Regions from separate parts of the Isoptericola sp. NPDC058082 genome, predicted to be linked through region 2. Evidence: riboswitches for the same ligand, from Rfam matches in the RefSeq annotation. Region 2 holds a riboswitch; each other region holds the start of a gene.
What was found. Region 2 has a riboswitch for thiamine pyrophosphate ahead of thiO (glycine oxidase ThiO). Riboswitches for the same ligand answer to the same signal wherever they lie in the genome.
Positions count from the first base shown of each region.

Region 1 (7,123 bases), on a different contig from region 2:
ACGGACTGGAACGGGAGCCCCGTCGAGGCCCGCCGCTTCCACTGGGTGGCGGCCGAGGCGGCCGCGGCCGCCGACGTGCTGCACCGCACGACCGGCGAGGCGCGCTACGCCGAGCTCGCCGACGAGTGGTGGGCGTGGATCGACGCCCACCTGGTGGACCACGAGCGCGGCTCCTGGTTCCACGAGCTCGACACCGACAACCGCCCCTCCGGGCGGACGTGGGTCGGCAAGCCCGACATCTACCACGCGGCCCAGGCCGTCATCCTGCCGGACCTGCCGCTCACCGGGTCGTTCGCGGCGTCGGCCCGAGAGGCCGGACCGCTGCTGGCCGGCACGCGACTGGGCGCCGCGGTGGCGTCGTCATGAGGATCTCCGCGAAGGCCGACTACGCGGTGCGGGCGGCCGCCGAGCTCGCGGCGTCCGGCGAGGGCCCGGTCCCGGCCGAGGCCCTCGCCCGCGCGCAGCAGGTGCCCCACCGCTTCCTCGAGGCGATCCTCAGCGACCTGCGGCGCGAGGGCATCGTCGCGAGCCGTCGCGGCGCAGGCGGGGGGTACGTGCTCGCCCGCCCGGCCGACAAGGTGACCGTCGCCGACGTCGTGCGCGCCGTGGACGGGCCGCTGGTGTTCGTGCGCGACGCGCGGCCCTCCGACCTGGAGTACACCGGCGCCGCCGCGTCGCTGCTGCACGTGTGGGTGGCGCTGCGCGTGAACGTGCGCGCCGTGCTGGAACAGGTGACCCTGGCGGACCTCGCGGCCGGGACGATCCCCGACGTCGTGCGCCGGCTGACCGAGCAGGAATCGGCGTGGGTCAGCCCCTGAGCCACGCCGGATCGGCGTAGGCGCCAGAGGCGCCGCACGGTCGTCGGCCTGGTTCACGCGACGCCGCAGAAACCCTCGTCTCGCGATACGGACATATTTTTGAGACCGTTGAATCCGATAGAGCCGATCGGGTAACTTCGTCGCAGACGCGGCGGACCCGCTGCCGCGCCGAAACGGAGGGAACCCCCGTGCGGACTCTCGTCCTCCTTGCCCTCGTGGGCCTCGGTGCGCAGCTCGTCGACGGCAGCCTGGGCATGGCCTACGGCGTCACCTCGACCACCCTGCTGCTCGCGATCGGCACCAACCCCGCGGCCGCGTCGGCGACCGTCCACCTCGCCGAGGTCGGCACGACCCTGGCGTCCGGCGCCTCGCACTGGCGGTTCGGGAACGTGGACTGGAAGGTCGTCATCAAGATCGGCATCCCCGGTGCCATCGGCGCGTTCGCCGGCGCGACCTTCCTCTCGTGGCTGTCGACCGAGATCGCCAAGCCGCTGATGTCGATCCTGCTGCTGGGTCTGGGCCTGTACGTGCTGCTGCGGTTCACGCTCCGGGGGCTGCGTACGGACCGTCTCGGGCAGCCGCTCCGCAAGCGGTTCCTCACCCCGCTCGGGCTGGTCGCCGGGTTCATGGACGCCACGGGTGGTGGCGGCTGGGGCCCGGTGGGCACGCCCGCCATCCTCGCGAGCGGCCGCATGGAGCCGCGCAAGGTGGTCGGCTCGATCGACACCAGCGAGTTCTTCGTGGCCGTGGCCGCGAGCCTCGGGTTCCTCTTCGGTCTCGGGACCGCGGGCATCAACCCGTCCTGGGCCCTCGCGCTGCTCATCGGCGGCCTGATCGCCGCGCCGATCGCCGCGTGGCTCGTCCGCCTGGTGCCGCCGCGCGTCCTCGGCTCCGCCGTCGGCGGGATCATCGTCCTCACCAACGTGCGGACCCTGCTGTCCCTCGACTCGTTCCCGGTGAGCGACGGCGTGCGCACCCTGGTGCTCGCGATCATCGCCGTGGGCTGGGCCGCCGCGGTCGTCTACTCCTTCGGCCAGCACCGCAAGGCGGTCGCGGAGGAGCGGGCCGAGGCGGCCGGCGAGCAGCCGGAGGCGGCGGCGACGACGGTCGCCTGACGGTCCGAACCCGTCACGGGCGCCGACAGCACCACCGAGCACCGGCACCGCACCACCGAGCACCGGCACCGCACCACCGAGCACCGCCACCGCACGTCACCCGTCGTGCGGTGGCGGTGTCGTGCCGTCCCGGTACCGTGGTGGAGCCAGGAGAACTGCGCGCCGGACCCAGCTGCACGGCACTGGGGGTGGTCCTCGATGTCCAGCACGCCCAACGACACACCGCGCCGCGAGCTCGTCGCCCTCGCGGAGCTGTTGGGTGCCGGGAGCCAGCTGCTCGTGGGCCGGTACCGGGTCGACGTCGCCACGGGGGAGTGGTGGTGGTCGGACGAGGTGTTCCGGATCTTCGGGCGTGAGCCCGGCTCCGTCGCGCCGGGGCCCGAGGTGCTGCGCGCCCACCTGCACCCGGACGACCGTGAGCGGCTCTCCCGGACGGCGGTGGTCGCACTGGGTGCCGGGCGGCCGTTCTCGGGGGCACACCGCGTCGTGGACGACCACGGGCGCACGCACACGGTCGTCGTCACGGGTCAGGGACGGCACGGGAGCGACGGCGCGTCGTCGCAGATCGTCGGCTACGTCATCGACGCGAGCCCGGTCGTGCGCGACGCGCTGGAGCGCGAGGCGCACCGCGCCGTCTCGCGCGCGTTCGTCGCCGCCGCGGCCGCGGAGCAGGCCAAGGGCGCCATCATGGCCGTCTGCGGCGTGGACGAGTCGGTGGCCACCGAGGTCCTCGCCGACGCGGGCGCGCAGGTCGGCGTGTCCGCCCAGTCGGCGGGGGAGCAGGTGATGAAGGAGCTCGCGCGACCGGTCGGGGACCGGGACGCCGCGCTCACGGCGGCGGAGGTGGTCCGGTCGGCACCGCCCGCGAAGGACGCGGCGGACCGCCTGAGCAGCGCGCTCGCCGCCGTGCGGCCGGTGGACCGACCGCACGGCCACGACGCGCAGCTGGCCCGCCGTCGTCCCCGCGCGAGCCACTGACGGGACCGCGCGGGGAATCAGCGGGTCAGCGGCCCGAGACGAACCGGGCAGCCGCGCGCCCGGCGCCCTGGCGGGCGAGGCGCTTCGCGAGCACCGCGACGCCGCCCGAGACGGCCGCGAAGGTGACCGCCTGCACGATGGAGAGCTCGTCGTCGTCCAGGTTGGTGGGCGCCACGTTGCCCGTCGCCCGCTCCCAGACCACCCCGATCAGCTTCTGCGCGACCCATCCGGCGGCGATTGTCAGCACCACCGTGCCGACCTTCACGCCCAGCGGCTGCTCGGTGTCCGTCACGTGCTCTCCCTCGGTCTGACCCGGCGTGCTACCGCCGGGGCGTCGTCCTGGTCCGGCGTCCACGGCCGACGGGCGGTGTCACGGCACGTCAGGCACGTCACACCCCGAGGCCGAGGACGGGACCACGGTAGCGCGGTGTCGACGGGTAGGCTCGTGCTGATACGACAGGGGAGCGCCCACCGGCGCTGAGAGTGCGGACCGCCGCAGACCCTCGAACCTGACCCGGTTAGCACCGGTGGAGGAAGTCGGGAATCTCGTTCCCTGCGGACGGCAGCACCACGACGGTGCCGGGCGCCCGCAGGACCCCCTTCTCGCACCTTGAGGAGGACAGCATGACGCTGAGCACCACGACCAGGACCAGGAGCGCGGCAGCAGCGGTCGGGGCCGTCGCGCTGCTGCCGCTGCTGGCGGCGTGCGGCGGCGGGTCGCCGGCGGACGAGGGGAGCGGCGCGTCGAGCACGGTCACGCTCGTCACCCACGACTCGTTCGCCGTCTCCGACGAGGTGCTGGCCGCGTTCGAGAAGGAGTCCGGCCTCACCGTCGAGCAGGTGGCACCGGGCGACGCGGGCACGCTGGTGAACCAGCTCGTGCTCACCAAGGACGCGCCGCTGGGCGACGTCGTCTTCGGTGTGGACAACACCTATGCGTCGAGGGCCGTCGACGCCGGGGTCTTCGAGGAGTACCAGCCCGCCGACCTGGCCCCGGAGGTCGCGGCCTACGCGCCCGACGACCTGGCCGGCACGCTGACGCCGGTCGACGTGGGCGACGTCTGCATGAACCTCGACGACGGCTGGTTCGACGAGCACGGCGTCACGCCCCCGACGACGCTCGAGGACCTCGCGAAGCCGGAGTACCAGGACCTCACCGTGGTCACCAACCCCGCGACGTCGTCGCCCGGTCTCGCGTTCCTGCTCGCGACGATCGGAGCCTTCGGCACGGACGGCTGGGAGGCCTACTGGGCCGACCTGCGCGACAACGGCGTCAAGGTCGCCGAGAGCTGGGAGGACGCGTACTACGTCGACTTCTCCGGCGCCGGTGAGGGCGGGCAGCGGCCGATCGCGCTGTCCTACGCGACGTCGCCCGCGTTCACCGTGAGCGACGACGGGACGTCCTCGACGACCAGCGCGATGCTCGACACCTGCTTCCGGCAGGTCGAGTACGCGGGGGTGCTGGCCGGTGCGGAGAACCCGGACGGCGCGAAGCAGCTGGTCGACTTCCTCACCTCGCCCGAGTTCCAGGCCGACGTGCCCGGCCAGATGTACATGTACCCCGCCGACCCGGACGTGGAGCTGCCCGCCGACTGGCAGCAGTTCGCCCCCCTGGCCGACGAGCCGTTCGAGGTGGCGCCCGCGGACGTCGCCGCGCACCGCGACGAGTGGATCGAGCAGTGGACGGCGACGGTCGTCGGTTGACGCGCCCCGTGCCGCGCGCCCTGCGCAGCGACGCCCGCCCGGCCTCCCGGGCGGCGCGGTGGCGCGCCGACCGGTGGGGCGCGTGGCTGGGCTGGGGTGCCGCGGTCGTGCTGCCGCTGGGCTTCCTCGCGGTCTTCTTCGCGTGGCCGGTGGTGTCGCTCGTCCTGCAGGGGTTCTTCACCGAGACCACCGCGGGGCGCACGCTCGACCTGTCCGGCTTCGCGGAGGTGCTGTCCCAGGAGCGCACGTGGCGGATCGTCGGGCAGACGCTCGCCCAGGCGCTCACCGGCACGCTGCTGTCGGTGCTGCTGGGCCTGCCGGGCGCGTACGTGCTGTACCGGTGCAGGTTCCCCGGGCGGACGCTGGTGCGGGGTCTGGTGACGGTGCCGTTCGTGCTGCCCAGCGTCGTCGTCGGCGTCGCGTTCCGCGCGCTCTTCGCCCCCGGCGGCCTGCTCGGCTGGGCGCACCTGGAGGAGAGCTTCGCCGGCATCGTGCTCGCCCTGGTGTTCTTCAACTACGCGGTGGTGGTGCGCACGGTCGGCGGCATGTGGGAGCGCCTCGACCCGCGCGCCGAGCAGGCCGCCCGCGCGCTCGGCGCGACGCCCTGGCGCGCGTTCCGCACCGTGACGCTGCCGGCGCTCGGCCCGGCGATCGCGTCGGCCGCCGCGGTGGTGTTCCTGTTCTGCGCGACGGCGTTCGGCGTCGTGCTGGTGCTCGGCGGCCTGCGCTACGGCACGATCGAGACGGAGATCTGGACGCGCACCACCCAGTTCCTCGACCTGCGCTCGGCGGCGGTGCTGTCGGTGCTGCAGCTCGTCGTGGTGGCGGGCGCGCTGCTGGTCAGCTCCCGCGCCCGGGCGCGCCGCGAGCGCGCCCTGCACCTCACGAGCGACAGCGTGTCGGCGCACCGGCTGCGGCTGCGCGCCGGCGCCGACGGCACCGACGTCGCGCCGGCGCTCGTCACCCTCGTCGTCGTGGCGGGGCTGCTCGTGCTGCCCATGGCGGGGCTCGTCACCCGGTCGCTGCGCGCGCCCGACGGGTCGTGGGGCCTCGACAACTACGTGGCGCTCGGCACCACCGGCGGGCGCAACGCCCTGACGGTCACGGTGTGGGAGGCGCTGGGCAACTCGCTGCGCACCGCGGCCTGGGCCGCGCTGATCGCCGTCGTCGTGGGCGGCCTCGTGGCGCTCGTCGTGTCGCGACGCCCGCGGCGGGCGGGGCTGCGGCGAGCCGTCGGCGTGCTCGACGCCGCGTTCATGCTGCCCCTGGGCGTCTCCGCCGTGACGGTGGGCTTCGGCTTCCTCATCACGCTGGACCGCCCGTTGGGGCTCGACGTCGACCTGCGCACCTCCGGCGCGCTGGTGCCGATCGCGCAGGCGGTCGTCGCGATCCCGCTCGTGGTGCGCACGATGCTGCCGGTGCTGCGCGCCATCGACCCGCGGCTGCGGGAGGCGGCCGCCACGCTGGGCGCGGCGCCCGGGCGGGTGCTACGGACGGTCGACGGCCCGCTCGGCGCGCGGTCGCTGGGGCTGGCGATCGGGTTCGCGTTCGCGGTCTCGCTCGGCGAGTTCGGCGCGACGTCGTTCCTCGCCCGCCCCGACACGGCCACCCTGCCGGTGGTCATCTACCGCCTGATCGGGCGGCCCGGGGCCGAGAACTACGGGATGGCGCTCGCGGCGTCCGTGGTGCTGGCCGTGCTCACCGCGACCGTCATGATGGTGGCCGAGCGCCTTCGCGGCGACCGGCCCGGAGGGGAGTTCTGATGGAGCAGGCCCGCCAGACGACGGGGCTCGCCGTGCGCGACGCCGTCGTGCGGTACGGCGCCGCGCGCCGTCGACCGGGGTCGGTCGCGGTGGACGGCGTGTCGCTCGACGTCGCCGCCGGCGAGATCGTCGCGCTGCTGGGGCCGAGCGGCTGCGGCAAGTCGTCGCTGCTGCGCGCCGTCGCCGGGCTGGAGCCGCTGGCGGGCGGCACGGTCGCCTTCGACGGCGCGGACCTCGCGGGCGTGCCCGTGCACCGGCGCGGCTTCGGCCTGCTCTTCCAGGACGGCCAGCTCTTCCCGCACCGGGACGTCGGCCGCAACGTGGCCTACGGGCTCGAGACGCAGGGCGTGCCCCGCGCGGAGCGGGCCGCACGCGTCGCCGACCTCCTGGCCGACGTGGGCCTGGCTGGCTACGCGGGCCGGTCCGTCGCGACGCTGTCCGGCGGGGAGAAGCAGCGCGTCGCGCTGGCGCGCGCGCTCGCGCCGCGTCCGCGCCTGCTGCTGCTCGACGAGCCGCTGTCCGCCCTGGACCGACGCCTGCGCGAGCGGCTCGCCGTCGACGTCCGCGACACCCTCAAGGCCACCGGCACCACCGCCGTCTTCGTCACGCACGACCACGACGAGGCGTTCACCGTCGCCGACCGGGTCGCCGTCATGGACGCCGGGCGGCTGCTCCAGGTGGACGCGCCGGACGTGCTGCTGCGCGCGCCGGCGAGCCCGCGGGTGGCGGAGTTCCTCGGGCTGTC
Region 1 covers NZ_JBHVSQ010000006.1:1,294-8,416, forward strand. Annotated here, with positions in the region: gene ACFVS0_RS10030 (AGE family epimerase/isomerase) at 1-366, shown strand, start outside; gene ACFVS0_RS10035 (RrF2 family transcriptional regulator) at 363-818, shown strand; gene ACFVS0_RS10040 (sulfite exporter TauE/SafE family protein) at 1,007-1,933, shown strand; gene ACFVS0_RS10045 (PAS domain-containing protein) at 2,132-2,911, shown strand; gene ACFVS0_RS10050 (DUF4235 domain-containing protein) at 2,937-3,203, opposite strand; TPP riboswitch at 3,360-3,464, shown strand; gene ACFVS0_RS10055 (thiamine ABC transporter substrate binding subunit) at 3,536-4,615, shown strand; gene ACFVS0_RS10060 (ABC transporter permease) at 4,612-6,378, shown strand; gene ACFVS0_RS10065 (ABC transporter ATP-binding protein) at 6,378-7,123, shown strand, end outside.
Region 1: linked by a shared signal. The riboswitch ahead of ACFVS0_RS10055 (thiamine ABC transporter substrate binding subunit) and the one ahead of thiO (glycine oxidase ThiO) in region 2 are both predicted to bind thiamine pyrophosphate.

Region 2 (7,123 bases):
GGTCGGCCAGCGGCACGCCGCCGAGCCGGACCGGCGTGCCGGCCTCGGCCTCGTCGTCGAGCCGCCCGAGCCGCGTCGCGATGCGCGCGGAGGCGTCCGGGTCGGCGCTGACCAGCCCGAGCACGCGGCCCTCGCGCAGCACGAGGCCGCTCGCCTCGTCGGCGAGGTCGGCGCCGGCGGCCGGCGCGTCCGTGGGCGTCGAGGTCGAGGGCGTCGCCTCGGTGACGCGCAGCACGTCGAGGATCTTGCGCGAGGAGATGACGGCGCGGATCACCATCTGCAGCATCTGCGTGGCCATCTGCACCGGCCACGCGAGGAAGGCCGCGTAGCCGTAGAACGTCACGAGCTGGCCGCTGGTGATCTCGCCGCGGACGGCGGCCCGGGCGCCGAGCCACAGCACCAGCGCGGCGAGCAGGCCGGGCAGCAGCACCTGCAGCCCGTCGAGCACCGACTGGAGCACCGCGACGCGCACGCCCTGGTGCCGCACCTCCTGCGACTGGCGCGCGTAGCGGGCCGCGAACTCGTCCTCGCCGCCGATGCCGCGCAGGATGCGCAGGCCCGAGACGGTGTCCGCACCGAGCGACGTGAGCCGTCCCGTGGCCTCGCGCTGCGTCGTCTGGCGCGACTGCAGCGGCTTGACCAGCAGGCCGAGCACGGCCGCCACCGCCGGGATGCCGAGCGCCAGCACCAGGCCGAGCTGGACGTGCTGGGAGAGCATGATCGCCACGACGACCACGTACGCGATCACGCCGCCCGTGAACCGGCCGGCCATGGAGAACATGTCGCCCACGCGCAAGGCGTCGTTGGCGACGGCGGAGACGACCTCGCCGGTGGGCAGCTTGCGCGTGATCGCGTGCCCGGCGCGCGAGGCCTTGTAGCCCACGAGCTGGGAGAACGACAGCGACGCCCGCACCCAGTTCTCGACGTCCCAGATGTGGTTGAAGATGCCCGCGACGACGATGACGGCGGCGGCGGCGAGCATCGCCCCGCACCAGGCGAACAGCGGGCCGTCGAAGCCCTGCGACAGCCCCTCGTCGATGGCACGACCGATGAGCAGCGGGGCCGCGGCGGACGCGAGCATCGCCACCACGCCCGCCACCAGGGACTTCGCGAGCACGTCGCGCTGGCGCCACCCCTGCCAGGCCAGGAGCCGGGCGGGGGACGTCAGGGGAGGGTTGCCCACGTCGGGCAGGGGGAGGGGTCGCACGGTGATCCAGCCTACGAACGGCCGCCGACACGGGGCCACGGATTAACCACGGCGTCCTCGGGTCCGACCGGCCCGGGTCCGCGCCTACGATGCTGGGGTGAGCACGCCGCAGCAGACCCCCGCCCCGCAGCCCTCGTCGTCGCCCGCCGGCGGCGCCAGCCAGGCCCAGGCCGAGGCCGCCATCCGCAAGGCTCGCGGAGCCCTCAAGCGCTACCGGTTCATGGCGATCCTCACCGGTGTGATGCTGCTGATCCTGTGCGTCGAGATGTTCTTCAAGTACGTGGTGCCGGTCGAGCTCGTCGTCGACTACATGGGCTGGGTGCCGTTCGCGCACGGCTGGATCTACGTGGTCTACCTCGTCACGGTGCTCGACCTGTGGTCGAAGATGCGCTGGGGCTTCGGGCGACTCGCCACGATGGTGTTCGCGGGCGTCGTGCCGGTGATGTCGTTCATCCTCGAGAAGCGCGTGCACGCCGACGCCGACGCGAAGCTCGGTGCGCTCGAGGAGCGGTACGCGGCATGACGTCGCTCGCCCCGTCTCCGTCGTTGGCACCCCTGGTCGCGCCCGGCCCGGAGCTGGACGCCGCGCACCTCGCCCGGTACGCCCGGCACCTGCCGCTGCCGGGCGTCGGCCCGGAGGGGCAGCGCCGGCTGGCCGCCGCGCGGGTGCTCGTCGTCGGGGCGGGCGGCCTGGGCAGCCCGGCCCTCCAGTACCTCGCGGCCGCCGGGGTGGGCACCCTCGGCGTCGTGGACGACGACGTCGTGGACGTCTCCAACCTGCAGCGCCAGGTGGTGCACGGCACGGCCGACGTCGGCCGGCCCAAGGTGGAGTCGGCGCGCGACCGGATCGCCGACCTCGCGCCCGACGTCGAGGTGGTGGCCCACCCCGTGCGGCTCACCCCCGAGAACGTGCTCGAGATCGTCGGCGGGTACGACGTCGTGCTCGACGGCGCGGACAACTTCCCGACCCGCTACCTCGTGTCCGACGCGGCCGAGATCCTCGGTGTGCCCGTCGTGTGGGGCGCCATCCACCAGTTCGACGGCCAGGTCGCCGTCTTCTGGGGCGCGCCGGTGCTGGCCGACGGCACCGGTGAGGAGACCAGGACGCGCGGCGTCACCTACCGCGACGTCTTCCCCGTGCCCCCGCCGCCCGGCACCGTGCCCGACTGCGCCACCGGCGGCGTGCTCGGCGCGCTGTGCGGCACGGTCGGGTCGGTCATGGCCACCGAGGCGGTCAAGCTGATCACCGGTGCGGGCACCACGCTGCTCGGCCGCATCGCCGTCTACGACGCCCTCGAGCTCTCGTGGCGCCAGCTCGCCGTCCGCCCGGACCCGACCCGCGAGCCCGTCGCGGAGCTGCTCGCCGACGACGCCGCGTACGCCGCGTTCTGCGGCCTGCCCGCACCCGTGGGCGGGTCCGCCGACGCCGCGGGCTCCGGACTCGGCCCCGCCAGCATGAGCGCCGTCGACGCCGCCGCGCTCCTCGCGGGCGGCTCGCCCGTCGCGCTCGTCGACGTCCGCGAGGGCTGGGAGGTCCAGGCGCTCCCCGTCGCGGGCGCGACCGTGTCGCCGAGCGGCGCGTTCCTGGGCGGGGGAGACGCCGCCGCGTCCGCGGTCGCGGCGCTGCCCACCGACCGCCCGGTGCTCCTGGTCTGCGCCGCGGGCGCCCGCTCCGCCCGCGTGGCCGACGTCGCGCGCGCCGCCGGCGTCGATGCCCGCTCCGTCGAGGGCGGCGCCCCCGCGCTGCTCCTCGCCGTCTGACGCGAGGGAGCACGGGTCGTGCCGAGGTAGTCCGAGACTCCGCGAGGTAGTGGACCGGACCACTACCTCGGCACGGATCGGACTACCTCGGCACGGATCGGACTACCTCGGCAGGTTTCGGACTACCTCGGCAGCGTGGAGCACCGCGTCAGAGGGCGAGGTCGAGTCGACCGTCCGGGGAGGAGCTGGCCAGCGCGCCCTCACGGCGCGGGATGCGGCCGGCGCCGGCGGCGAGGCATCCGGACTCGACGGCGAGGCGCATGGCGTGCGCCATGCGGACCGGGTCGGCGGCGCGCGTGACGGCGGTCGCGAGGAGCACGCCGTCGCAGCCGAGCTCCATCGCGAGGGCGGCGTCGGACGCGGTGCCCACCCCGGCGTCGAGGATGACGGGCACGCGCGCGGCGGACGCGATCGCCTCGATGTTGCGGGGGTTGAGCACGCCCAGGCCCGTGCCGATGGGGGCGCCGAGCGGCATGACGGCCGCGCACCCGACGTCCTCGAGACGCCGCGCGAGGATCGGGTCGTCGTTCGTGTACGGCAGCACGACGAACCCGTCGCGCACCAGCCGGTCGGCGGCCTCGACGAGGCCGAGCGGGTCGGGGAGCAGGGTGACGTCGTCCGCGATCACCTCGAGCTTGACCCAGTCGGTGCCGCAGGCCTCGCGGGCGAGCTGCGCCGTGAGCACGGCCTCGGCGACCGAGAAGCAGCCGGCCGTGTTCGGCAGGGCGCGGATGCCCAGCCGCTCCAGCAGGCCCCAGATCCCGCCGTCCTCGGCGCCCGCGCCTCCCGGCCGTACCGCGACGCGGCGCATCGCCACGGTCGTGAGCCCGGTGCCCGACGCGACCAGCGCGTCCTCCAGCGTCATGAGGTTCGACGCCCCGCCCGTGCCCATGACGAGGCGCGAGCCGACCTCCGTGCCGGCGACCACGAGCGGATCGACGAGCGGGTGCGCGAGCGGGCGGGACGTGGTCTCGGCGTGCGTGCTGGTCATGCTTCCTCCGTGCTTCGTGGTCAGCCGCCCTGGACGGCGGTGACGATCTCGACCCGGTCGCCTGGCGCGATCCGGGTGCCGGCCCACAGGCCGCGGGGGACGACGGCGTCGTTCACGGCGACGGCGATGCCCTGCACCGAGCCGTCGGCGACGAACGCGGGGACGAGGGTCGCGACGACGGCCTCGACGCCGTCGCCGTGCGGTCCGTCGAGCGGGTAGGTCTCGCCGTTCACGACGGCGGTTGCGGAGGTGGACGGCGTGCTCACGGGAGGGCTCCTTCGGGGGTTGCGGGCGCGAAGCGTCGCGGGTCGGCGGCGGTGAGGGTGTCGAGCGCGTCGTCGGGCGGCGGTGTGCCGGTCAGCGCGGCGAGCACCGCGTCGGCGGTGAGCGGCGCGAGCAGCACCCCGTTGCGTCCGTGCCCGACGGCGGCCAGCAGTCCGGGCACGGCGGTGGCGCCGACCAGCGGCAGGTTGTCGGGGGTGGCCGGGCGGGCGCGCGGCGTGACGTCGACCAGCGCGGCCTCGTCGATCCCGGGCACGAGGGCGCGGGCGTCGCGCAGCAGCGCGAACACGCCGCCCGCCTCGGCGCGGCGGTCGTCCGGCCGCTCCTCGCTGGTGGCGCCGACGACGATCTCCCGGTGCCCGGGCCCGCTGCCCGGGCCGGCGCCGGTGCCCGGGCCCCGCGGCACGAGGTACACCGGCCGGTCCTGCACCGTGCCGCGCACCACGTGCTCGAGGGCGAGCCCCGGCCCGGCGTCCAGGCGCAGCGTCACGCCCTTGACGGGCCGCACCGGCACGCGCACCTCCGGCACGCCGTCGAGCAGCCCCGCGGGAGGGACAGCGCCGGCCGCGAGGACCACGGCCCCGGCGGCGTGCCGCACCCCGGCGGCGTCGTGCGCCGCGACCACCCGGCCCGCGGCGTCCCGCTCCAGGCGCACGGCGGCGCGGCGGACGACCGTGCCGCCCGGCGCGCGGGTCAGCGCCTCGAGGAGTGCCGCGTGCGTGCCCCGCGGGTCGACGGCCAGGTCGCCCTCGACGCGGGCCGCCCCGGCGAGCCGCGGCCCGAGGTACGGCTCGCGGCGCCGGGCGTCGGCCACGGAGACCTCCGCGGACGCGAGGCCCCACTCCCGGTGCAGCGCCAGCACGCGACGCAGGAGGGCGAGGTCGTCGGCGTCGTACGCGACGGCGAGCGACCCGGCACGCAGCAGCGGGACGTCGCGACCGGTCGCGGCGGCGAGGTCGGCGGCGAACGCGGGCCAGCGGGCGGCCGACGCGAGGTTGAGGCGCGCGAGGTCCCGCTCGCCGAAGTCCGCCTCGCCGACGGCCGCGAGCATCCCCGCGGCCGCGCGGGTGGCGCCGTCGCCGGGCGCCGGGTCGAGCACCGTGACGGCGAGGCCGGCGTCCGCGGCCCGCCAGGCCACCGCGAGACCGACGATCCCGCCGCCGACGACGACGACGTCGGAGGGGGTGGCGGACGGACCGGTGGACGTGGGCATGTGCGCTCCCTTCGCTGGCATGACCCAGATCAGGTTCGACGGTCGGCTCCTACGCCCTCTCAGCCCCGAGCGGGGCTCCCGTGCGCGGCCACTGTAACCCGGGCCGTGGTTACCCTGGCCGGCGTGACCACGACCCGCGCCCGGCTCGCCGACGCCCGCCTGTACCTGTGCACCGACGCCCGCGAGGACCGGGGCGACCTCGAGAACTTCCTGCACGCGGCGCTCGCGGGCGGGGTGGACGTCGTGCAGCTGCGGGACAAGACGCTCGACGTCGCGCGCGAGCTCGAGGTGCAGGCCGTGGTGGCCCGCGTCGCCGCGGAGCACGGCGCGCTCTGGGCGGTGAACGACCGGGCCGACGTCGCCGGGCTGACCGGCGCTCCCGTCGTGCACATGGGGCAGCGCGACCTGCCCGTGCCGGCGGTCCGGTCGCTGCTCGGCCCGGGCCCGGTGCTGGGTCGCTCCACCCACTCCGCCGCGCAGGCGGCCGAGGCCGAGGCCGACCCGGACGTCGACTACTTCTGCGTCGGCCCGCTGTGGGCCACGCCCACCAAGCCCGGCCGTGCGGCCGTCGGGCTCGACCTGCTGCGCGAGGTCGCCGCGACCCGCCCGACGACGCCGTGGTTCGCCATCGGCGGCATCGACGCCGAGCGGCTGGACGCCGTGCTCGACGCCGGTGCGTCGCGCGTCGTCGTCGTGCGCGCGATCACGCAGGCGCCCGACCCCGGGCGCGCCGCGCGCGAGCTGCGGGAGCGGTTGGCCTGACCGCCGACGGCCGGCGCGCCGCCGCGGTGTCGAGGTGACCTACCCCACCGCGTGACCCGTGGGACGGGCCCGGGAGCGGTACCGTCCGGCGGCTACGATGGCTCGGTGACGTCTCCCGCCACCGACACCCCCACCACCGCCGACCTGGCGCCCACGCCGCGACCGGTCCTCGTCGTCGACTTCGGCGCGCAGTACGCGCAGCTCATCGCGCGCCGCGTGCGCGAGGCCCGCGTCTACTCCGAGATCGTGCCCCACACGTTCACCACCGAGCAGATGCTCGCCAAGAACCCGGCGGCGATCATCCTCTCGGGCGGGCCGTCGTCGGTGTACGCCACGGGCGCCCCGTACGTGGACCCGGCGCTGTTCGAGGCCGGCGTGCCGGTGCTCGGCATCTGCTACGGCTTCCAGGCGATGGCGCAGGCGCTGGGCGGCACCGTCGCGCAGACGGGGCAGAGGGAGTACGGCGGCACCGAGGTCGAGGTGTGCGAGGCGGGCGTGCTGCTGGCGGGCTCCCCCGACCACCAGACCACCTGGATGAGCCACGGCGACTCCGTGCACGCCGCGCCCGAGGGCTTCCAGGTGCTCGCGACGTCGTCCGGCTCGCCGGTCGCCGCGTTCGAGGACACCGGCCGTCGCCTGTACGGCGTGCAGTGGCACCCCGAGGTGAAGCACTCGGCGCACGGCCAGGCCGTGCTGGAGAAGTTCCTGTACGAGGGCGCGGGGCTCGCGCCCGACTGGACGCCGGGCAACGTCATCGCCGACCAGGTCGCCGCGATCCGCGCGCAGATCGGCGACGCCCGCGTCATCTGCGCCCTGTCCGGCGGCGTGGACTCCGCCGTCGCCGCCGCGCTGGTGCAGCGCGCCGTCGGCGACCAGCTCACCTGCGTGCACGTGGACCACGGCTTGC
Region 2 covers NZ_JBHVSQ010000014.1:67,999-75,121, forward strand. Annotated here, with positions in the region: gene ACFVS0_RS17135 (ABC transporter ATP-binding protein) at 1-1,213, opposite strand, end outside; gene ACFVS0_RS17140 (DUF3817 domain-containing protein) at 1,305-1,730, shown strand; gene ACFVS0_RS17145 (ThiF family adenylyltransferase) at 1,727-2,968, shown strand; gene ACFVS0_RS17150 (thiazole synthase) at 3,117-3,959, opposite strand; gene thiS (sulfur carrier protein ThiS) at 3,980-4,225, opposite strand; gene thiO (glycine oxidase ThiO) at 4,222-5,454, opposite strand; TPP riboswitch at 5,444-5,546, opposite strand; gene thiE (thiamine phosphate synthase) at 5,578-6,216, shown strand; gene guaA (glutamine-hydrolyzing GMP synthase) at 6,322-7,123, shown strand, end outside.

Region 3 (7,123 bases), on a different contig from region 2:
TAGACGCTGTAGTGCGCCGGCACCCCGGCGTCGCACTCGTCCACGATGGCGGGGAGGCCGCGGTACTCCTCGAACTCCGCGATCACCCGGAGCATCCGGCGGACCTCGAACAGCATCTTGTGCGCCGACGGGTTCTGCTTCTCCGGCGCCTCGCCCCCGGTCGGGCCGTAGACCCGCCAGGGCGTGAACGCGGAGCCCTTCGTGTGGAAGGAGACGAAGTCGATCGGGTCCCCCTGGTCGCGGGTGTGCCGGAGGAAGCCGCGCAGGAACTCCACGCCCGCCCCCGTGACCGCCGGCCCGCCGACCTTCGCCCCCGGGAGCACGCTGCGCACCGCCCGCGCCGTGACCGAGTAGAGGTCGTAGAACTCCTGGGGCGTGCCCTTCCAGTAGAAGATGTCGGGCTCGTTCCACAGCTCCCAGAGCCAGGTGCTCACCTCCTGCTCGCCGTACCGCTCGAGGCAGTGCCGGGCGTGCGCGGCGACGAGGTCGCCCCAGCGGCCGTAGTCCCTGGGCGGGTAGGCCCAGGCACCGGCCTCGTAGCTGCTGTACACCGTGGGGCTGGGCGTCACCCGGAGCTCGTCGGCCGCGTCGGGCAGGAGGTCGCGCGGGGTGAACGCCAGCTCGACGAGCACGTGGTGCCCGGCCTCGACGATCGCGTCGTACGCCTGGTCGACGATCGTGAAGTCGTAGACGGCGTCGCCCGCGGCGTCCTCGTGGTAGACGTTCCCGTTGCCCCAGTGCGGGATGCCGAAGCCGGTGCCCGAGCAGAACACGTAGTGCGGCCGCACGTGGAACCCGCGGTCCGTCAGCTCCCCGAAGGTCTGCAGCAGCCGGCGGCCGGTCGCGGTGTAGGTCCAGTTGATCTCGTCGAACCCGATGCTCTCCCAGATCCGGGCGAGGTCTCCTCGGTCGGCGCCCGCGTCGACCCGGACGACCGCGCGGCGCACGTGCGGCGCCGAGGGGTCGCTCGGTGCCGAGCTCGGGAAGCTCAGGTCGGTGCCGATTCCAGGGTTCACGTCCACGCTCGAGCTCACGTTCGCGCCTCTCATGCTCACGGCCGGCAGCGGTGCCGGGTCGTCACCGTCGACGACAGTCAGCGACACTAGGAGGCGAGTTCATAGATTGTCAACAACATACTGTCGCCAATGAGCCCGTAGGATGAACGTCAGCCGCTCCCCGACGTCGAGGCGCGGCGGCCCGCCGTACGAAATGATGGGGCGGGCGTGACGAGAGGAGCGTGTCGATGAATCCGCTGGGGACTGCGCCCCGGGCCACCCTCGCCGAGTACGTGGTCGGCGTCATCCGCGACGAGATCGCGCGCGGGGAGCTACGACCCGGCGAGCACCTGCGCGAGACCGAGCTCGCCGCGGCGCTCGACGTGAGCCGCGGACCGGTGCGCGAGGCGCTCGCGATCCTCGAGGCCGAGGGACAGGTCGAGATCCGCCGCCACCGCGGCGCGTTCGTCAGCGTCCTGACCCAGAAGGACGTCGAGGAGGTGCACACCCTGCGCGCCGCCATCGAGGTGCTGGCGGCGGAACGCGCGACCGTCCGCATGACCGGGTCGCACCTCGCCGAGCTGGACCGCATCCTCCTGGCGATGAAGAGCACGTCGGGCTCGGTCGCCCCCGAGGAGGCGGTGCGCCTGGACCTCGCGTTCCACGACGTCCTCTACGACGCCGCCGACCACGCCCGCCTGCGCCGGGTCTGGTCGTCGATCCGGAGCCAGGTCGCGTTCTTCCTGCACGTGCGCAACGTGAACTTTCCCGACTTCCCCACGGTCGGGCACGTCGAGCACCTGGAGCTGCGGACGGTGCTCAGCCAGGGCGACCCCGTCGCCGCACGGGTCGCCGTCGAGAAGCACATGACCGGGTCGTTCGCGCGCCTGAGCCGGCTCGAGCTGCCGTCGGACGTGGAGCGCTAGGCCACCACCGCGTCACGCGCGCCGCGTCGTGAGGAGCAGCGCGGGCAGGTGCCGCTCCTCCCCCGCGGTGCGTGCGGCGATCTCGGCGTCCGAGACCGTCGTGGACGACCAGGCGGGCCCGTCGAACGCGGCGCGCAGCCGGTCGTCGGTCGTGCCCCAGCCGAGCCCGGCGGCCACGGACATCGCGAGGACGGCGACGAGCGCGTCGGACGGGCAGATCACCTCCAGCCCCGCCACGTAGGCGGCGCGACCCGCGTCGTCCAGGGTGTGCAGCAGCCCTGAGTCGAGGACGGTCCGTGGCCGCACGTCCAGGCGGTCGAGCCGGCGGGCGTCCGCGACCTCGAAGCGCACCTCGCCGGGCGGGTCGACGATCGACTCCGCGGCCCGCTCCCGCGCGCGGGAGATCGCGTGCGCCGCGGCGTCCACGCCCACCACCCGGTGGCCCGCCCGGGCGACCGCGAGCGCCAGCACGCCCGTGCCGCAGCCGACGTCGAGCACCGGGTCGGCGAGCACCGACCGGCGCACGAGCGCCAGGAGCGCGGGCTGCGGGCGCCCGATCTCCCACGGCGGCGGGACGTCCGCGGCGTAGAGGGCGTCGAAGTCGTGTACCTGGCGGGCCATGCGAGCACCTCCCGACACCCATCCTGCGCCCGACGCGCCCCGCTCGACGGCTACCGCCAGGCCAGGACGGCGAACGGCAGCGCCGCGACGACGGCGCCGGCGGCGAGCACGACGCCGTCCGTACGGGTCCACGGCGCAGGCTCCGCCCAGGTCCGCCGGTGGGCGCCCGCGAAGCCCCGGGTGTCCATCGCGACGGACATGGCCGCCGCGTCGCGCAGGGTGGCGGCCAGCACGGCGAACGTCACCGACGCCGCGTGGCGCGCCCTCGAGAGCGGGCCCCGGCCGGGCCCGACACCGCGCGACCGACGCGCCCGCGACGCCTGCTCCCACACGGCACCGAGCCGCTCGAACCGCTGCAGCGCCGCGGCCACCCCGACGACGAAGCGGGCCGGCAGGCGCAGCCGCTGGCCGAGCTGGTCGGCCAGCCCGCTCGGGTCGACCAGCGGGGCGAGGGCCACGCCGGGCAGGGCGAGCACCGCGATGCGGGCCCCCGCGACGGCCGCCACCACCGGGTCGTGGCCACCGAGCAGCCACGTCGACCACGCCACCGACGCGACCGCGACGACCACCGCGAGGTAGCGGGCCGGAGAGCCGGCGCCGCGCGGCAGGAGCAGCAGCCCGAGAGCCAGCGACCCGCCCAGCGCGACGGCGGCGCTCGCGACGTCCCGGACGCCCAGGGAGGCGACCAGGCCGAGCAGCCCGAGGGCCACGAGCACGAGGGCGTTCACGCGCCCCAGCGCGCCGGTCACACCGCCACCGTCGCTCGCTCGCTCGTCGCGCCGCCGAGCCGCACCTGGTGCCCCGCGAGGGCGACGAGGTGCGCGTCGTGGGTGCTCGCCGCGACGGTGGCGCCGTGCCGGGCCGCGGCGCCGGCCCACCCGGCCACCGCCGCCCAGGTCCCCCTGTCCTGGCCGACGGTCGGCTCGTCGAGCAGCACGAGCCCCGGCCGGTGCGCCAGCGCCGCCGCCAGGGCGAGCCGCCGCTGCTCGCCGCCGGACAGCCGGAACGGATGCGCGTCGGCGAGGTGGTCGAGGCGCAGCAGCGCGAGCACGGCGTCCACGTCCACCCGGACGCCGAGGCGCCGGCCGGTGAGCTCCACCTCGTCCCGCACGCGCAGCGCGAGCAGGCCGTGCTCCGGGTGCTGCGGTACCCACCCGCAGGACCGCGCGAGCTTCTCCGAGCGGGCCGTCCGCCCCGGGACGCCCCGCACCTCGCCGGCCGTCGGCCGCAGGTGCCCCGCAAGAGTGGCGACGAGCGTGGACTTCCCCGCCCCCGAGGGCCCCGTGACGGACGTGAGGCGGCCCGCGGGCAGCCGCGCGGCCACGCCGTCGAGGGCACGCGTCGTGGTGCGACCGCGCAGGCCGCGGGTCACCAGGTCGACGCGGAGGCCGGCGACGACGACGTCCGGCCCGGGCACGTCCGGCGCCACCAGCGCCGCGGGAACGGACAGCGGGGACGGCGCCGCCACGCCGGGCAGCCAGACGCCGGCGCGCGTCAGGTCGTCCCGCAGGGCGGACGGGACGTCGCGCAGCGCGGCGGGCGCGACGTCGTGCGTGACCCGGCCGCCCGGTCCGAGCACCACGACGCGGTCCAGGTGCTCGAGCCACGGCCCGACGTGGTGGTCGACCACGACGAGGGACGTGTCCGAGCCCTCCAGCGCGCCGACGACGGCGGCGCGCACCTCGGCCGCCGCGGCGGGGTCGAGCATCGCGGTCGGCTCGTCCAGGAGCAGCAGGCCCGGCGCGCTCGCCAGCGCCCCGGCGAGCGCGAGCCGCTGCAGCTCGCCGCCCGAGAGGGCCGACGTCGGCCGGTCGGGCGGGTGGCGCAGCCCGACCCGGTCGAGAGCCTCCCCGGCCCGGCGCCAGATCTCGTCCCGCGGCAGGCCGGCGTTCTCGGGGCCGAAGGCGACGTCCCGGCCGATCCGGGCCGCGACGACCGCGGAGCCCGGGTCCTGCGGGACGAGCCCCACCCCGCCGTCCACGTGGACGGTCCCGGACAGCTCGCCGGGCAGCGGGTCGCCCAGCACGCCCGCCAGGGCGTGCAGCACGGTCGACTTGCCCGCCCCGCTGGGACCGACCAGCCCCAGGCGCTCCCCCGCGCCGACGGTGAGGTCGAGGCACTCGATCGTCGGGGCCCGGCGCCCGGTGGGCCGCCAGCACAGCCCTCGCACGCGAACCCGGACGTCGTCGTGCGCCACGCCGTCAGGCCGGCGCGCGGTCGACGGCACGGTCGACGGCGCGGTCGGCGAGGTCGCGACCCGGGCCGAACGCGTCGAGCACGCCCGCCCGCGCGAGGGCGCGCACGAGCGCCGCGCCCCCGAGGCCGGCGAGCAGCGCGCCGGAGAGCGCGAAGAGGCCCAGGTACGCCAGGCGGAAGCCCCACTCCCAGTCCGGGTAGTACGCGAACCACTCGTACACGGCGCCGCACGCGCCCGCCGCCGCGCCCGCCAGGGCCGCGACCGCGGCGCCGAACCGCCGGTAGAGGAACAGGGCGAGGACGAGCTCGGCGCCGAACCCCTGGACGACGCCGGAGACGATCGCCGAGAAGCCCCAGCCGGCGCCGAGCAGCGCCTCGACGCTCGCGGCGACGACCTCGGTGAGCAGCGCCGCGCCCGGACGGCGGACGATGAGGCCGCCCAGCACGCCGCCGAGCAGCCAGCCGCCCCCGAGCAGCCCGGTGGCCGGCGGGAAGGCGACCGCCAGCCCGGCGGAGAGCAGGTGGTAGAGCTGGGTCCAGCCCCAGAAGACGACACCGACGGCCACGCCGAGCATGGCCACGGTGACGAGGTCGACGGTGCGGTACCGCAGGGACGCGCTGCGCGCGAAAGTGGGCGCGGACATTCCAGGTAACTCCCTTCGCCGGTGCTAACCGGAGCAGGTTCCAAGGGTCTGCGGCTGTGCCCGCACTCTCAGCGCCCCTTCGACGGCGCTCCCCTGTCATGGGTGTCTTCAGATGTGACTTCAGGTGTGACCTCACGGCGGCCGACGACGCGGCCGCAGGTCCGACCCTAGGCGACGACGGCGTCGACGCAAGGGCGTCCCGCACCGTGAAACCCCTGGTCACGCAAGAAGGCCCGGAACCGTGTGGTTCCGGGCCTTCTCGTCGGGGTGGAGCTGAGGGGACTCGAACCCCTGACCCCCTGCATGCCATGCAGGTGCGCTACCAGCTGCGCCACAGCCCCGAGAACCGACTCTCGCGGCCGACGGGCGACCGGGCGATTCGTCTGATTCGGTGCGTTCCTCCGGGCTTGCGCCCCTCGGGAACGTCGATATCTTAGGCAGACTTCGGGCCAGGTTCCAAATTCCAGTCCGGCCCCGCCTGCCAGCGGTCCAGGGGGTACCCCGCGCCCACGTTGTGCGCCACGAGGCGCCAGGCGGGCACGGCACCCTCGCCCGCACGGTGCAGGTGCGACCAGTGCACGTTGTGCATCCCCGACAGCCCGCGCCACGTGGTCGGGTCGAGCCCGAGCAGCGCCGTCACCGCCAGCGAGATGGCGGCGCCGTGCGACACGACGACGAGCGTCGCGTCGTCGTCCAGGTCCCCGGCATGCTCGGCCAGGGCCTCGGCCATGCGCTCCGCGACCGCCGCCTTCGTCTCGGCCCCCGCGCCCACGGGCTCCGCGCCCAGGCGCCAGGCGGCGTACTCCTCGGGCCAGCGCTCCTGCAGCTCCGCGCCCGTGAGGCCCTCCCAGGCACCGAAGCCGCGCTCACGCAGGCGCTCGTCGGTGACCAGGGGCTGCCCGCCGAGCGCGTCCGCGTACGCGGTCGCCGTCTCGACGGCGCGCCCCAGGTCGGACGACACGATGCGCGTCGCGCGGTGCGACGACGCGAGCGCGGAACCGCCCTCCGCCGCCTGCCACCGCCCGACCTCGTCGAGCGGGATGTCGATCTGCCCCTGCAGCCGCAGGGACGCGTTGTAGGCGGTGCGGGCGTGCCGCAGCAGGACGACGGTGCCGGCCGTCACCGCTCGTCGCCCGCGAGACGGATCGCCCCGTCGCCCCCGCCGTCGCCGTACTCGGCGGCGGCCGCCGCGCCGTCACCGCCGCGCGCGTCCTCCGGCAGCTCCACCGCCGGGCAGTCCTTCCACAGCCGCTCGAGCGCGTAGTACACGCGGTCCTCGGCGTGCTGCACGTGGACGACGACCTCCCCGAAGTCCAGCAGCACCCACCGTGCCTGCGCCTTGCCCTCCCGACGGATCGGCTTGGAGCCGGCGAGGAACATCGCCTCCTCGACGGCGTCCACGATCGCCGAGACCTGGCGCTCGTTCGTGCCGGAGGCGATGAGGAACACGTCGGTGAGCACCAGCTGGTCGCTCACGTCCAGCGCGATGATCTCCTGCGCCTTGCGGTCCGACGCGGCCCGGGCGGCGACGACCGCCAGCTCGACGGCGCGGGGGCTAGCGGTCATGCAGCGGCTCCGGGGTGCTCGTACGTGAGGGAGACGCCGGCCGCGGGCGCGGCGGCGTCGGTATCGGTCTGGAAGTTGCTGTCGTCGGGCGCCTGGAGCAGCAGCTTCCAGACCAGGAGCCCCAGCACGAACGCGACGACCACGAGGACGATGTAGTGCAGCCAGGTGTACGACG
Region 3 covers NZ_JBHVSQ010000018.1:346-7,468, reverse strand. Annotated here, with positions in the region: gene ACFVS0_RS18565 (glycoside hydrolase) at 1-1,034, opposite strand, end outside; gene ACFVS0_RS18560 (GntR family transcriptional regulator) at 1,244-1,921, shown strand; gene ACFVS0_RS18555 (class I SAM-dependent methyltransferase) at 1,934-2,542, opposite strand; gene ACFVS0_RS18550 (energy-coupling factor transporter transmembrane component T) at 2,593-3,291, opposite strand; gene ACFVS0_RS18545 (ATP-binding cassette domain-containing protein) at 3,288-4,739, opposite strand; gene ACFVS0_RS18540 (ECF transporter S component) at 4,744-5,382, opposite strand; TPP riboswitch at 5,376-5,487, opposite strand; tRNA gene ACFVS0_RS18535 (tRNA-Ala) at 5,651-5,723, opposite strand; gene ACFVS0_RS18530 (histidine phosphatase family protein) at 5,816-6,505, opposite strand; gene rsfS (ribosome silencing factor) at 6,502-6,948, opposite strand; partial or broken gene ACFVS0_RS18520 (hypothetical protein) at 6,945-7,123, opposite strand, start outside.
Region 3: linked by a shared signal. The riboswitch ahead of ACFVS0_RS18540 (ECF transporter S component) and the one ahead of thiO (glycine oxidase ThiO) in region 2 are both predicted to bind thiamine pyrophosphate.

Region 4 (7,123 bases), on a different contig from region 2:
TCACCGTCAGTCGAAGATGTCGCCGATGTCCCCGATGTCGTCGAGGATGCCGCCCAGCACCATCCCGCCCAGGACGGCGCCGAAGACGTCGGACCCGCCGCGACCACCGGGGCGCCGGCCACCCTGCCAGCCGTACCCGCCGCCGTACCCGTCGGGGCCGCCGTTGTACCCGCCGTCCCAGCGCTGGCCCTGCCCGGACCGGGCGATGTCGCGGTGCGCCAGCGTCGCGGCCTCCGCGGCGAGCGCGGCACCCCGGCGGGCGGCGGCCACGCCGCGCTCCGGGTCCTGCGCCGCCCGTGCCTGCGCCACCTCGCGCTCGGCCTCCGCCAGGCGCGTCCGGGCGTCGGGGCCCACGGGGGCGCGGTAGTCGTCGACGACGGACCGCGCCGAGGCGAGCTGCCGCTCGGCGTCGTCGAGCGCGGGCCCGAGCCGGGACGCCGCCCGGCGGGTGCGCTCGTCGTGCTCGGCCCGCTCGGCCACGGCGTCGTCGAGCGCGGTGTTGGCCTCGCGGACCCGGGTGAGGGAGCCCACCGGGTCGCCCGGCGTGCCCGGCGCGGGCAGCGCCGCCAGGGCGTCCTCGAGAGCGGTCACCGCGCCGTCGATCCGTCCCGCCCGCTGAGCCGTCGGGAGGGCGCGCGCCTGGGCGAGCTCGGCCCGCGACTCCGCGACGATCGCGCCGAGCGCCGCCTCCGCGCGCAGCGCCTCGGCCTCGTAGTCGTCGACGGCGCGCAGCAGCCCCTCCGCGCGGCGTACGGCCTCCTCCGCCGCGCGGGCCGCGGCCCCGGCCTCCGCGACCTGCTGGGTCGTGAGGCGCTTGCGTGCCGCGGCGGTGCTGCGGCCGGCGAACTCGAGCAGCCGCTCCGCCTGCTCGGGGTTGTCCGCGACGGGCAGCAGGGCCTGCGCGTCGTACTGCCCCCGCAGGCGTTCGAGGTCGGCGCGTGCGGCGGGCACGGCCTCGCGGACCCGGGCCAGCTCGCGGTCGACCCGGTCGACGGCGTCGGGCGTCGAGCGGACCGTCTGCCGCAGGGCGGCGAGGCCGCGGTCGAGCTCGTCCAGCGAGCCGTCGGCCGACCGGCACAGGTCGACGACGCGGGCCGACCACTCCCGGCGCTGCTGGTCCGTGTCCGGGACGTGGTCGTGCAGGAGCTGGTTGAGATGGAACGCCTCGGACAGGCGCTCCCGCGCACGGCGCAGGGTCGGTGCGAGCTCGCGCGTCTCCCGGTCGCCCAGCTCGGCCTGGGCGAACGCGAGCTCGTCCTCGGCGAGGCGGGCCCGCTCGTCGGCGCGCACCAGGGCCGAGCCCGCCTCCACGCCGAGCCGCTGCAGCTCCGCCTCGAGGTCCTGTGCCCGCCCACGCGCGGCCCTGCGCCGCCGCGCCGCCCAGAAGGCCACCGCCGTGACCAGCACGACCACTACGACCAGGCCCGTCACGATCCCGACGATCTGCCCCGCATCCATGCTCGGCATCGTAGGCGGCTCCGGCCCGGTGCGGGGACGACCCGACGACGACGCAGGCGTCCCGGAGGGTCACGACCGCGACCTGTCAGGGGGAGGGCGGGGCATATCCGGCCCTGACCCTGACAGCTCGGGGCCGCCGCGACGTGTCGGGGCGAGGGCGCGGTATACCCGGCCCTCGCCCTGACACGTCGCAGGGTGCGGTGCGTCAGCCGCGACGTCGCGCGAGCCGCAGCGCCACGAGCACCGCCGCGCCGGCGAGCACGACGACGCCGCCCGCGATGCCGAGCACCACGACCAGCTCGGAGGCGTCGCCGCCCCCGCCGTCCTCGGCGGCCGACGCGCCGTCAGCGGTTCCGGAGGACGCCTCGTCCGCGCCCGCGGCCCCGGCCGGGGCGCACGGCGGCGCGTCCGTCCCCGGGGTGGCGGCCCCGGCCCCGGCGGGCGGGTCGTAGGTGAAGGAGAACGCGCCGCTGGTCGGGTGCCCGTCGGCCGACACGATCCGCCAGTCGACCGTGTACTCACCGCCCTCGCCGAGGGCGACGGGCACCGACACGGTGCGGTCCTGCATCGTCGGGCATCCGGTCGCGTAGTCGGTGCCGTCGGCGTCCGTCACGGTGATCACCGTGCTGGAGCCCTCCGCGGACAGGTCGAGCACGACGTCGTCGAACGTCACGTCGACGGACCCGGGCGGTTCCGTCACCTCGGACCCCGAGGCCGGCGACGTGCCGACGACGACGTTGTGGGCGCTCGCGGGCGCCGCGCCGGCGACCCCCGCGGCCCCGAGGCCGAGGGCGAGGGCGAGCGACCCGGCTGCGGGGAGGGCGCGTCGCGCGCTCATCGCTGCTCGGTGCCGGTGCCGGTGCCGGTGGCGCGGGTCCGCGCCAGGGCGGCGACACCCGTGACGGCGCCGACCAGCCCGAGACCGAGGCCCGCCGCGCCGAGCGCCAGCGGGAGGGTGCCGGAGGCGTCGTCGTCGGCCGCCGCGTCCGTGCCCGCGTCCGTGCCCGCGTCTGCGCCGGCGTCCGCGGCCGAGTGCGTGGCGCCGGCTGCCGACGCCGTGCCGTGGCCGCCGTCCTCGGCCGCCGGGAGCACCTGCAGGACGGGTGCTGGGAGGTCGGGCTCCGCGTCGCCGGTCGCCTCCTGGTCCCAGGCGACGACCTCGCCGTCGGAGTACGTCTGCGTGGCGGGCAGGGCGATCTCCTCGACGCCGTCCGGGACGGCACCGGCGGACACGGTGAACCGGAGGAACTCGCCCGGAGCGATGCCGGCGTCGGCGTCGTCGGCGGTCCACTCGATGCTCGCCGGCGCCTCGGTCACGGTGGTGCCGTGCACCTCCACGGGCTCGGGCAGGGGCGCCTGGGTGACCTTCGCCGTCCAGCCCGGCACGGGCTCCACGGACACGCTGGTGAACGGGGTGTCGGTGGGGAGGTCGACCTTCACGGCGGTGGTCGAGGCCTCGGCGGACTCGTTCGGGACCTTGAAGGTGAGGGTGGCGTACGACCCGGCCTCGGCCGCGTCGGGGGTCACGGTCACGTGCGCGGAGGCCGCGGCCGCGCCGAGGACGAGGGCCGGCACGGTGAGGGCGGCGGCGCCGGCGAAGCGGCGCGCGCGGAGGGCAGGGGTGAGGGCAGGGATGGTCCTGGACATGGGTGTGCTGCTCCTGGTGCTCAGGGGTGGTCAGGGGTCGTCGGTCGACGAGGGACCCGCCCCCGTCCGACGACGGACCAGGGCAGGGTCAGGCGGCGCGCACGAGGGCGCCCGGGAGCAGCGGGGGGCCTCGTGGCGGGGTGCGCCGGACGGCGCGGGCCCGGAGGGGGTGCCAGGTGCGCCCGACGACGACGGCGGGCTCGCGGACGACGGGCGGCGCCGCCGGGCCCAGCACGAGGACCGCGACGAGCCGCAGCTGGCCCGCGACGTTGACGGCCGCTCGGTCGCCCGCCGCGAGCAGCAGGGCGGTGAGCAGCACCGCGGCAGCGTGCGCGGCGAGCATCCAGGACGTCGTCCCGGGGTCGTCCGCGTGGTGCAGGTGCAGCCCGCCGCCGGTCGCGGGCCCGAGGGAGCCCGGGCCCAGCGCGTGCAGGGCGTGCCCGTCCGGCGCGGCCCCCGGCGTCGAGGGCAGGGTCGTGAGCAGGGTCGCGGGTGAGGCGCCGGTGCCCGCCGCGCCGAGCACGGACAGGGTCGTGTGCTGCACGAGCTGGAGCGCGACCATCGCGGGCAGCAGGCGGGGGAGCGTCAGCCGGCGGCGGGCGGTCCACACCGCGAGCGGTGCCGTGAGCGCCACGACGACGAGCCAGGCGAGGGGTGCCCCGGGGAGCGCGCCGCCGGCCAGGAGGTGGGCGGCGGCCGCGATGCTGAGCGTCGTGCCGGCGACGAGGAGCTCGCGCGCACGACGGACGACCACGGGCACCCCCGCACCCTACCGTGCTGCGAACAGGCCGCGGGCCTGCGGCGCGAGCGCCTGGCGAGGCGCGGCATGACGCCGACACGCGCCGCGGGACGCCGCCCGCCGCCCGCGCGGGCCTGGGCTACGGTGGGCGGCACGACACGGGGTGCGTCCCGACCGGTCATCGCCGCGACATCGTCACGACGACGTCGCGACCCGGCCGGCGGGCGCTGAGAACACACCCGTCGAACCTGATCTAGCTCGTACTAGCGAAGGGATGTCGACATGAGTGCGCGTGCACCTGAAGACAGCTCCGCCGGCAGCGCCGGCTCCACCGCCCCTGCTCCCGCGGCCCCGGCGCCGACGAGGGGCAGTCGCCCCCGCGTCCTGGCCGTCGCCGGGTCCGACCCGTCCGGGGGCGCCGGGATCCAGGCGGACCTCAAGTCGATCGCGGCCGCGGGCGGCTACGGGATGGCGGCCGTCACGGCCCTGACCGTGCAGAACACGCGGGGGGTGCGCGACGTGCACGTGCCGCCCGCCGCGTTCCTGGCCGCGCAGCTCGACGCCGTCACCGACGACGTGGCCGTCGACGCCGTGAAGATCGGGATGCTCGCCTCCGCCCCCGTGGCCCACGCCGTGGCCGCCTGGCTCGACGCCCTGCCGCCCGGCGCGACGGGCGCGCGACCCGCCGTCGTCCTGGACCCGGTGATGGTCGCCACGAGCGGGGACCGCCTGCTCGACCCGGCGGCCGAGGACGCCGTGCGGGACCTGCTGTCCCGGGTGGACGTCGTGACGCCGAACCTGCCCGAGCTCGCGGTCCTCGCGCAGGAACCGTCGGCCGCGGACTGGCCCGGCGCGCTCGAGCAGGCGCGGCGCCTGGCCTCCCGGCACGGGGTCCTGGTGGTGGCGAAGGGCGGCCACCTGGGCCCCTCGGGGACGGGCGCGACGGGGGCGGGGGCCCCGGACGCGCTCGTCGGGCCGCAGGGCGTGCTGGCGGAGCTCCCCGGGCCGCGCCTGACCAGCACCTCCACCCACGGCACCGGCTGCTCGTTGTCCAGCGGGCTGGCCGCGCGGTACGCGCGCACGGGGGACTGGGCCGAGGCGCTGCGCGGCACGAAGGCCTGGCTGACCGCGGCGATCCGGGCCGGGGAGGCCCTGCGGGTCGGCGGCGGGAACGGTCCGATCGACCACCTGGTGGGGCTGCGCGCCGGCGGCGCGGAGCCGCTCGCGCCGGCCGGTGCGTCCGGTGTGGGCGGGGCATCAGGTCAGGACGGGGCGGAGGACGTCGTCGCCCGCTGGTGGGACGACGCCGCGGGCGTGCGCGCCGCGATCGACGACCTGGCGTTCGTCCGGTCGCTGGGCGACGGGACGCTCGACGCCGACCACTTCCGCACGTACCTGGAGCAGGACGCGCTCTACCTGCGCGACTACGCGCGCTGCCTCGCGCGGGCGAGCGAGCTGGCTCCCACGCGGGCCGAGCAGGCGTTCTGGGCCGGCGGCGCGCACGGCGCGCTGGTGACCGAGCTCGACCTGCACACCCGCTGGCTGGGCGGGGAGCCGCAGGACGTGCCCGCCAGCCCCACGACGGCCGCGTACCTCGACCACCTGCGCGCGGCCGGCGACGACTACGCGACCCTCGTCGCCGCCGTCCTGCCCTGCTACTGGATCTACCAGGACGTGGGGGAGCGGCTGGCCGCCCGCGACCACCCGGGTCACCCGTACGGGGCGTGGCTGGGCACGTACGCGGACGATGCGTTCGCGGACGCGACGCGCGAGGCCGTCGCGATCCTGCGCCGCGCCGCCGCGGCGGCCGACCCGGTCACCCGGGACCGGATGGCGGCGACGTTCCACGCGGCGTGCGAGCACGAGCTGGCGTTCTTCGACCAGACCGGGGCACCCACGGTCGAGCCCACGGTCGAGCCCACGGTCGAGCCCACGGTCGAGCCCACGGTCGAGCCCACGGTCGGGCGCGTCGCGGTGGGCTGACCCGGTCCACCGCGGCCCGTCCGGGTCCCGCCGTCGTGCGCGACGGCGGGATCCCGCGGCGGTAAGCGGTGTCCCGAGCTCGCGGCGCACCGCGTGACCGGGGCAAGTGTGTCGGAGGCGAGTGACAGAATAGGTGTGATGCCCGACACGAAGCGCACTTCGCGCAGCCGCAGCCGAGGCGCCCGCCGCGCCGATCCCTCCGAAAGTCCCAGGAGGAGCACCGCCTCCTCCGCTCCCCGCCGTCCCGTCGCGACCGGCACCCCGCCGGGCCGCGCCGCGGGGCCGCCCGGCCGCACGGCCGCCGCCGCCGCCGGGCCCGCCGTCGCCCCCGCGGGCTCCGAGCTCTCCACGTTCGCGTCGGTGCGCCGGCTCTACCCGTACGTCCGGCCGGCGGTGCCGCGCATGGTCGGCGGGCTCTTCTCCGCGATCGGTGCGAGCCTCGCCGCGCTGGCGATCCCGCGCGTGCTGCAGACCCTGGTCGAGGGCCCGCTCGCCGAGGGTGCCGCCGCCCACGACCTCGGGGCCCTCGTGGTGCCCGTCCTCCTCGTGCTCGTCCTGGGCGTCGCGGAGGCCGGGCTCGTCCTGCTGCGCCGCAACCTCGTGATGTACCCCGGCACGCGGGTCGAGGCCGAGCTGCGGATGGCGCTGTTCCGCCACCTGCAGGACCTGCCCGTCGCGTTCCACGACCGGTGGCCCGGCGGCCAGCTGCTGAGCCGGATCATGGGCGACCTCGGCCTGCTGCGACGCTGGCTGGTCTTCGGCCTCCTGCAGCTCGTCGTCAGCATCGTGACGATCGTCGTCGGGGTGGGCATCCTGCTGGCCACCGCCGGCTGGCTCGGCCTCGTCTACCTCGCGGGCGCGATCCCGGTGACGGTCATCGCGTTCCGCTTCTCGAGGCGGTACCGCGTCATCGCGCGCCTGTCCCAGGACCAGTCGGGCGACCTCGCCACCACCGTCGAGGAGTCCGTGCACGGCATCCGTGTGCTCAAGGCGTTCGGCCGCGGGCGCGACGCCCTCGACTCGTTCACCGACCAGGCGGAGGAGCTGCGCCGCACGGAGATCCGCAAGGCGGGCAACCAGGCCACCGTCACCACGTCGCTGCAGCTCATCCCCGAGGTCACGCTGGCCGTCTGCCTCGTGCTCGGCACGGTGCTCGCCGCCCAGGGGCAGATCACCGTCGGCAGCCTCGTGGCCTTCTTCCTGACGACCGCCGTGATCAACGGCCCCGTGGTCGACCTCGGCATGACCCTGTCGATGACGCTCAACGCCCGCACGGCCGTCGACCGCTTCTTCGAG
Region 4 covers NZ_JBHVSQ010000001.1:562,990-570,112, reverse strand. Annotated here, with positions in the region: gene ACFVS0_RS02670 (hypothetical protein) at 7-1,458, opposite strand; gene ACFVS0_RS02665 (copper resistance protein CopC) at 1,664-2,296, opposite strand; gene ACFVS0_RS02660 (YcnI family protein) at 2,293-3,105, opposite strand; gene ACFVS0_RS02655 (hypothetical protein) at 3,194-3,865, opposite strand; TPP riboswitch at 3,994-4,136, shown strand; gene ACFVS0_RS02650 (bifunctional hydroxymethylpyrimidine kinase/phosphomethylpyrimidine kinase) at 4,127-5,827, shown strand; gene ACFVS0_RS02645 (ABC transporter ATP-binding protein) at 6,230-7,123, shown strand, end outside.
Region 4: linked by a shared signal. The riboswitch ahead of ACFVS0_RS02650 (bifunctional hydroxymethylpyrimidine kinase/phosphomethylpyrimidine kinase) and the one ahead of thiO (glycine oxidase ThiO) in region 2 are both predicted to bind thiamine pyrophosphate.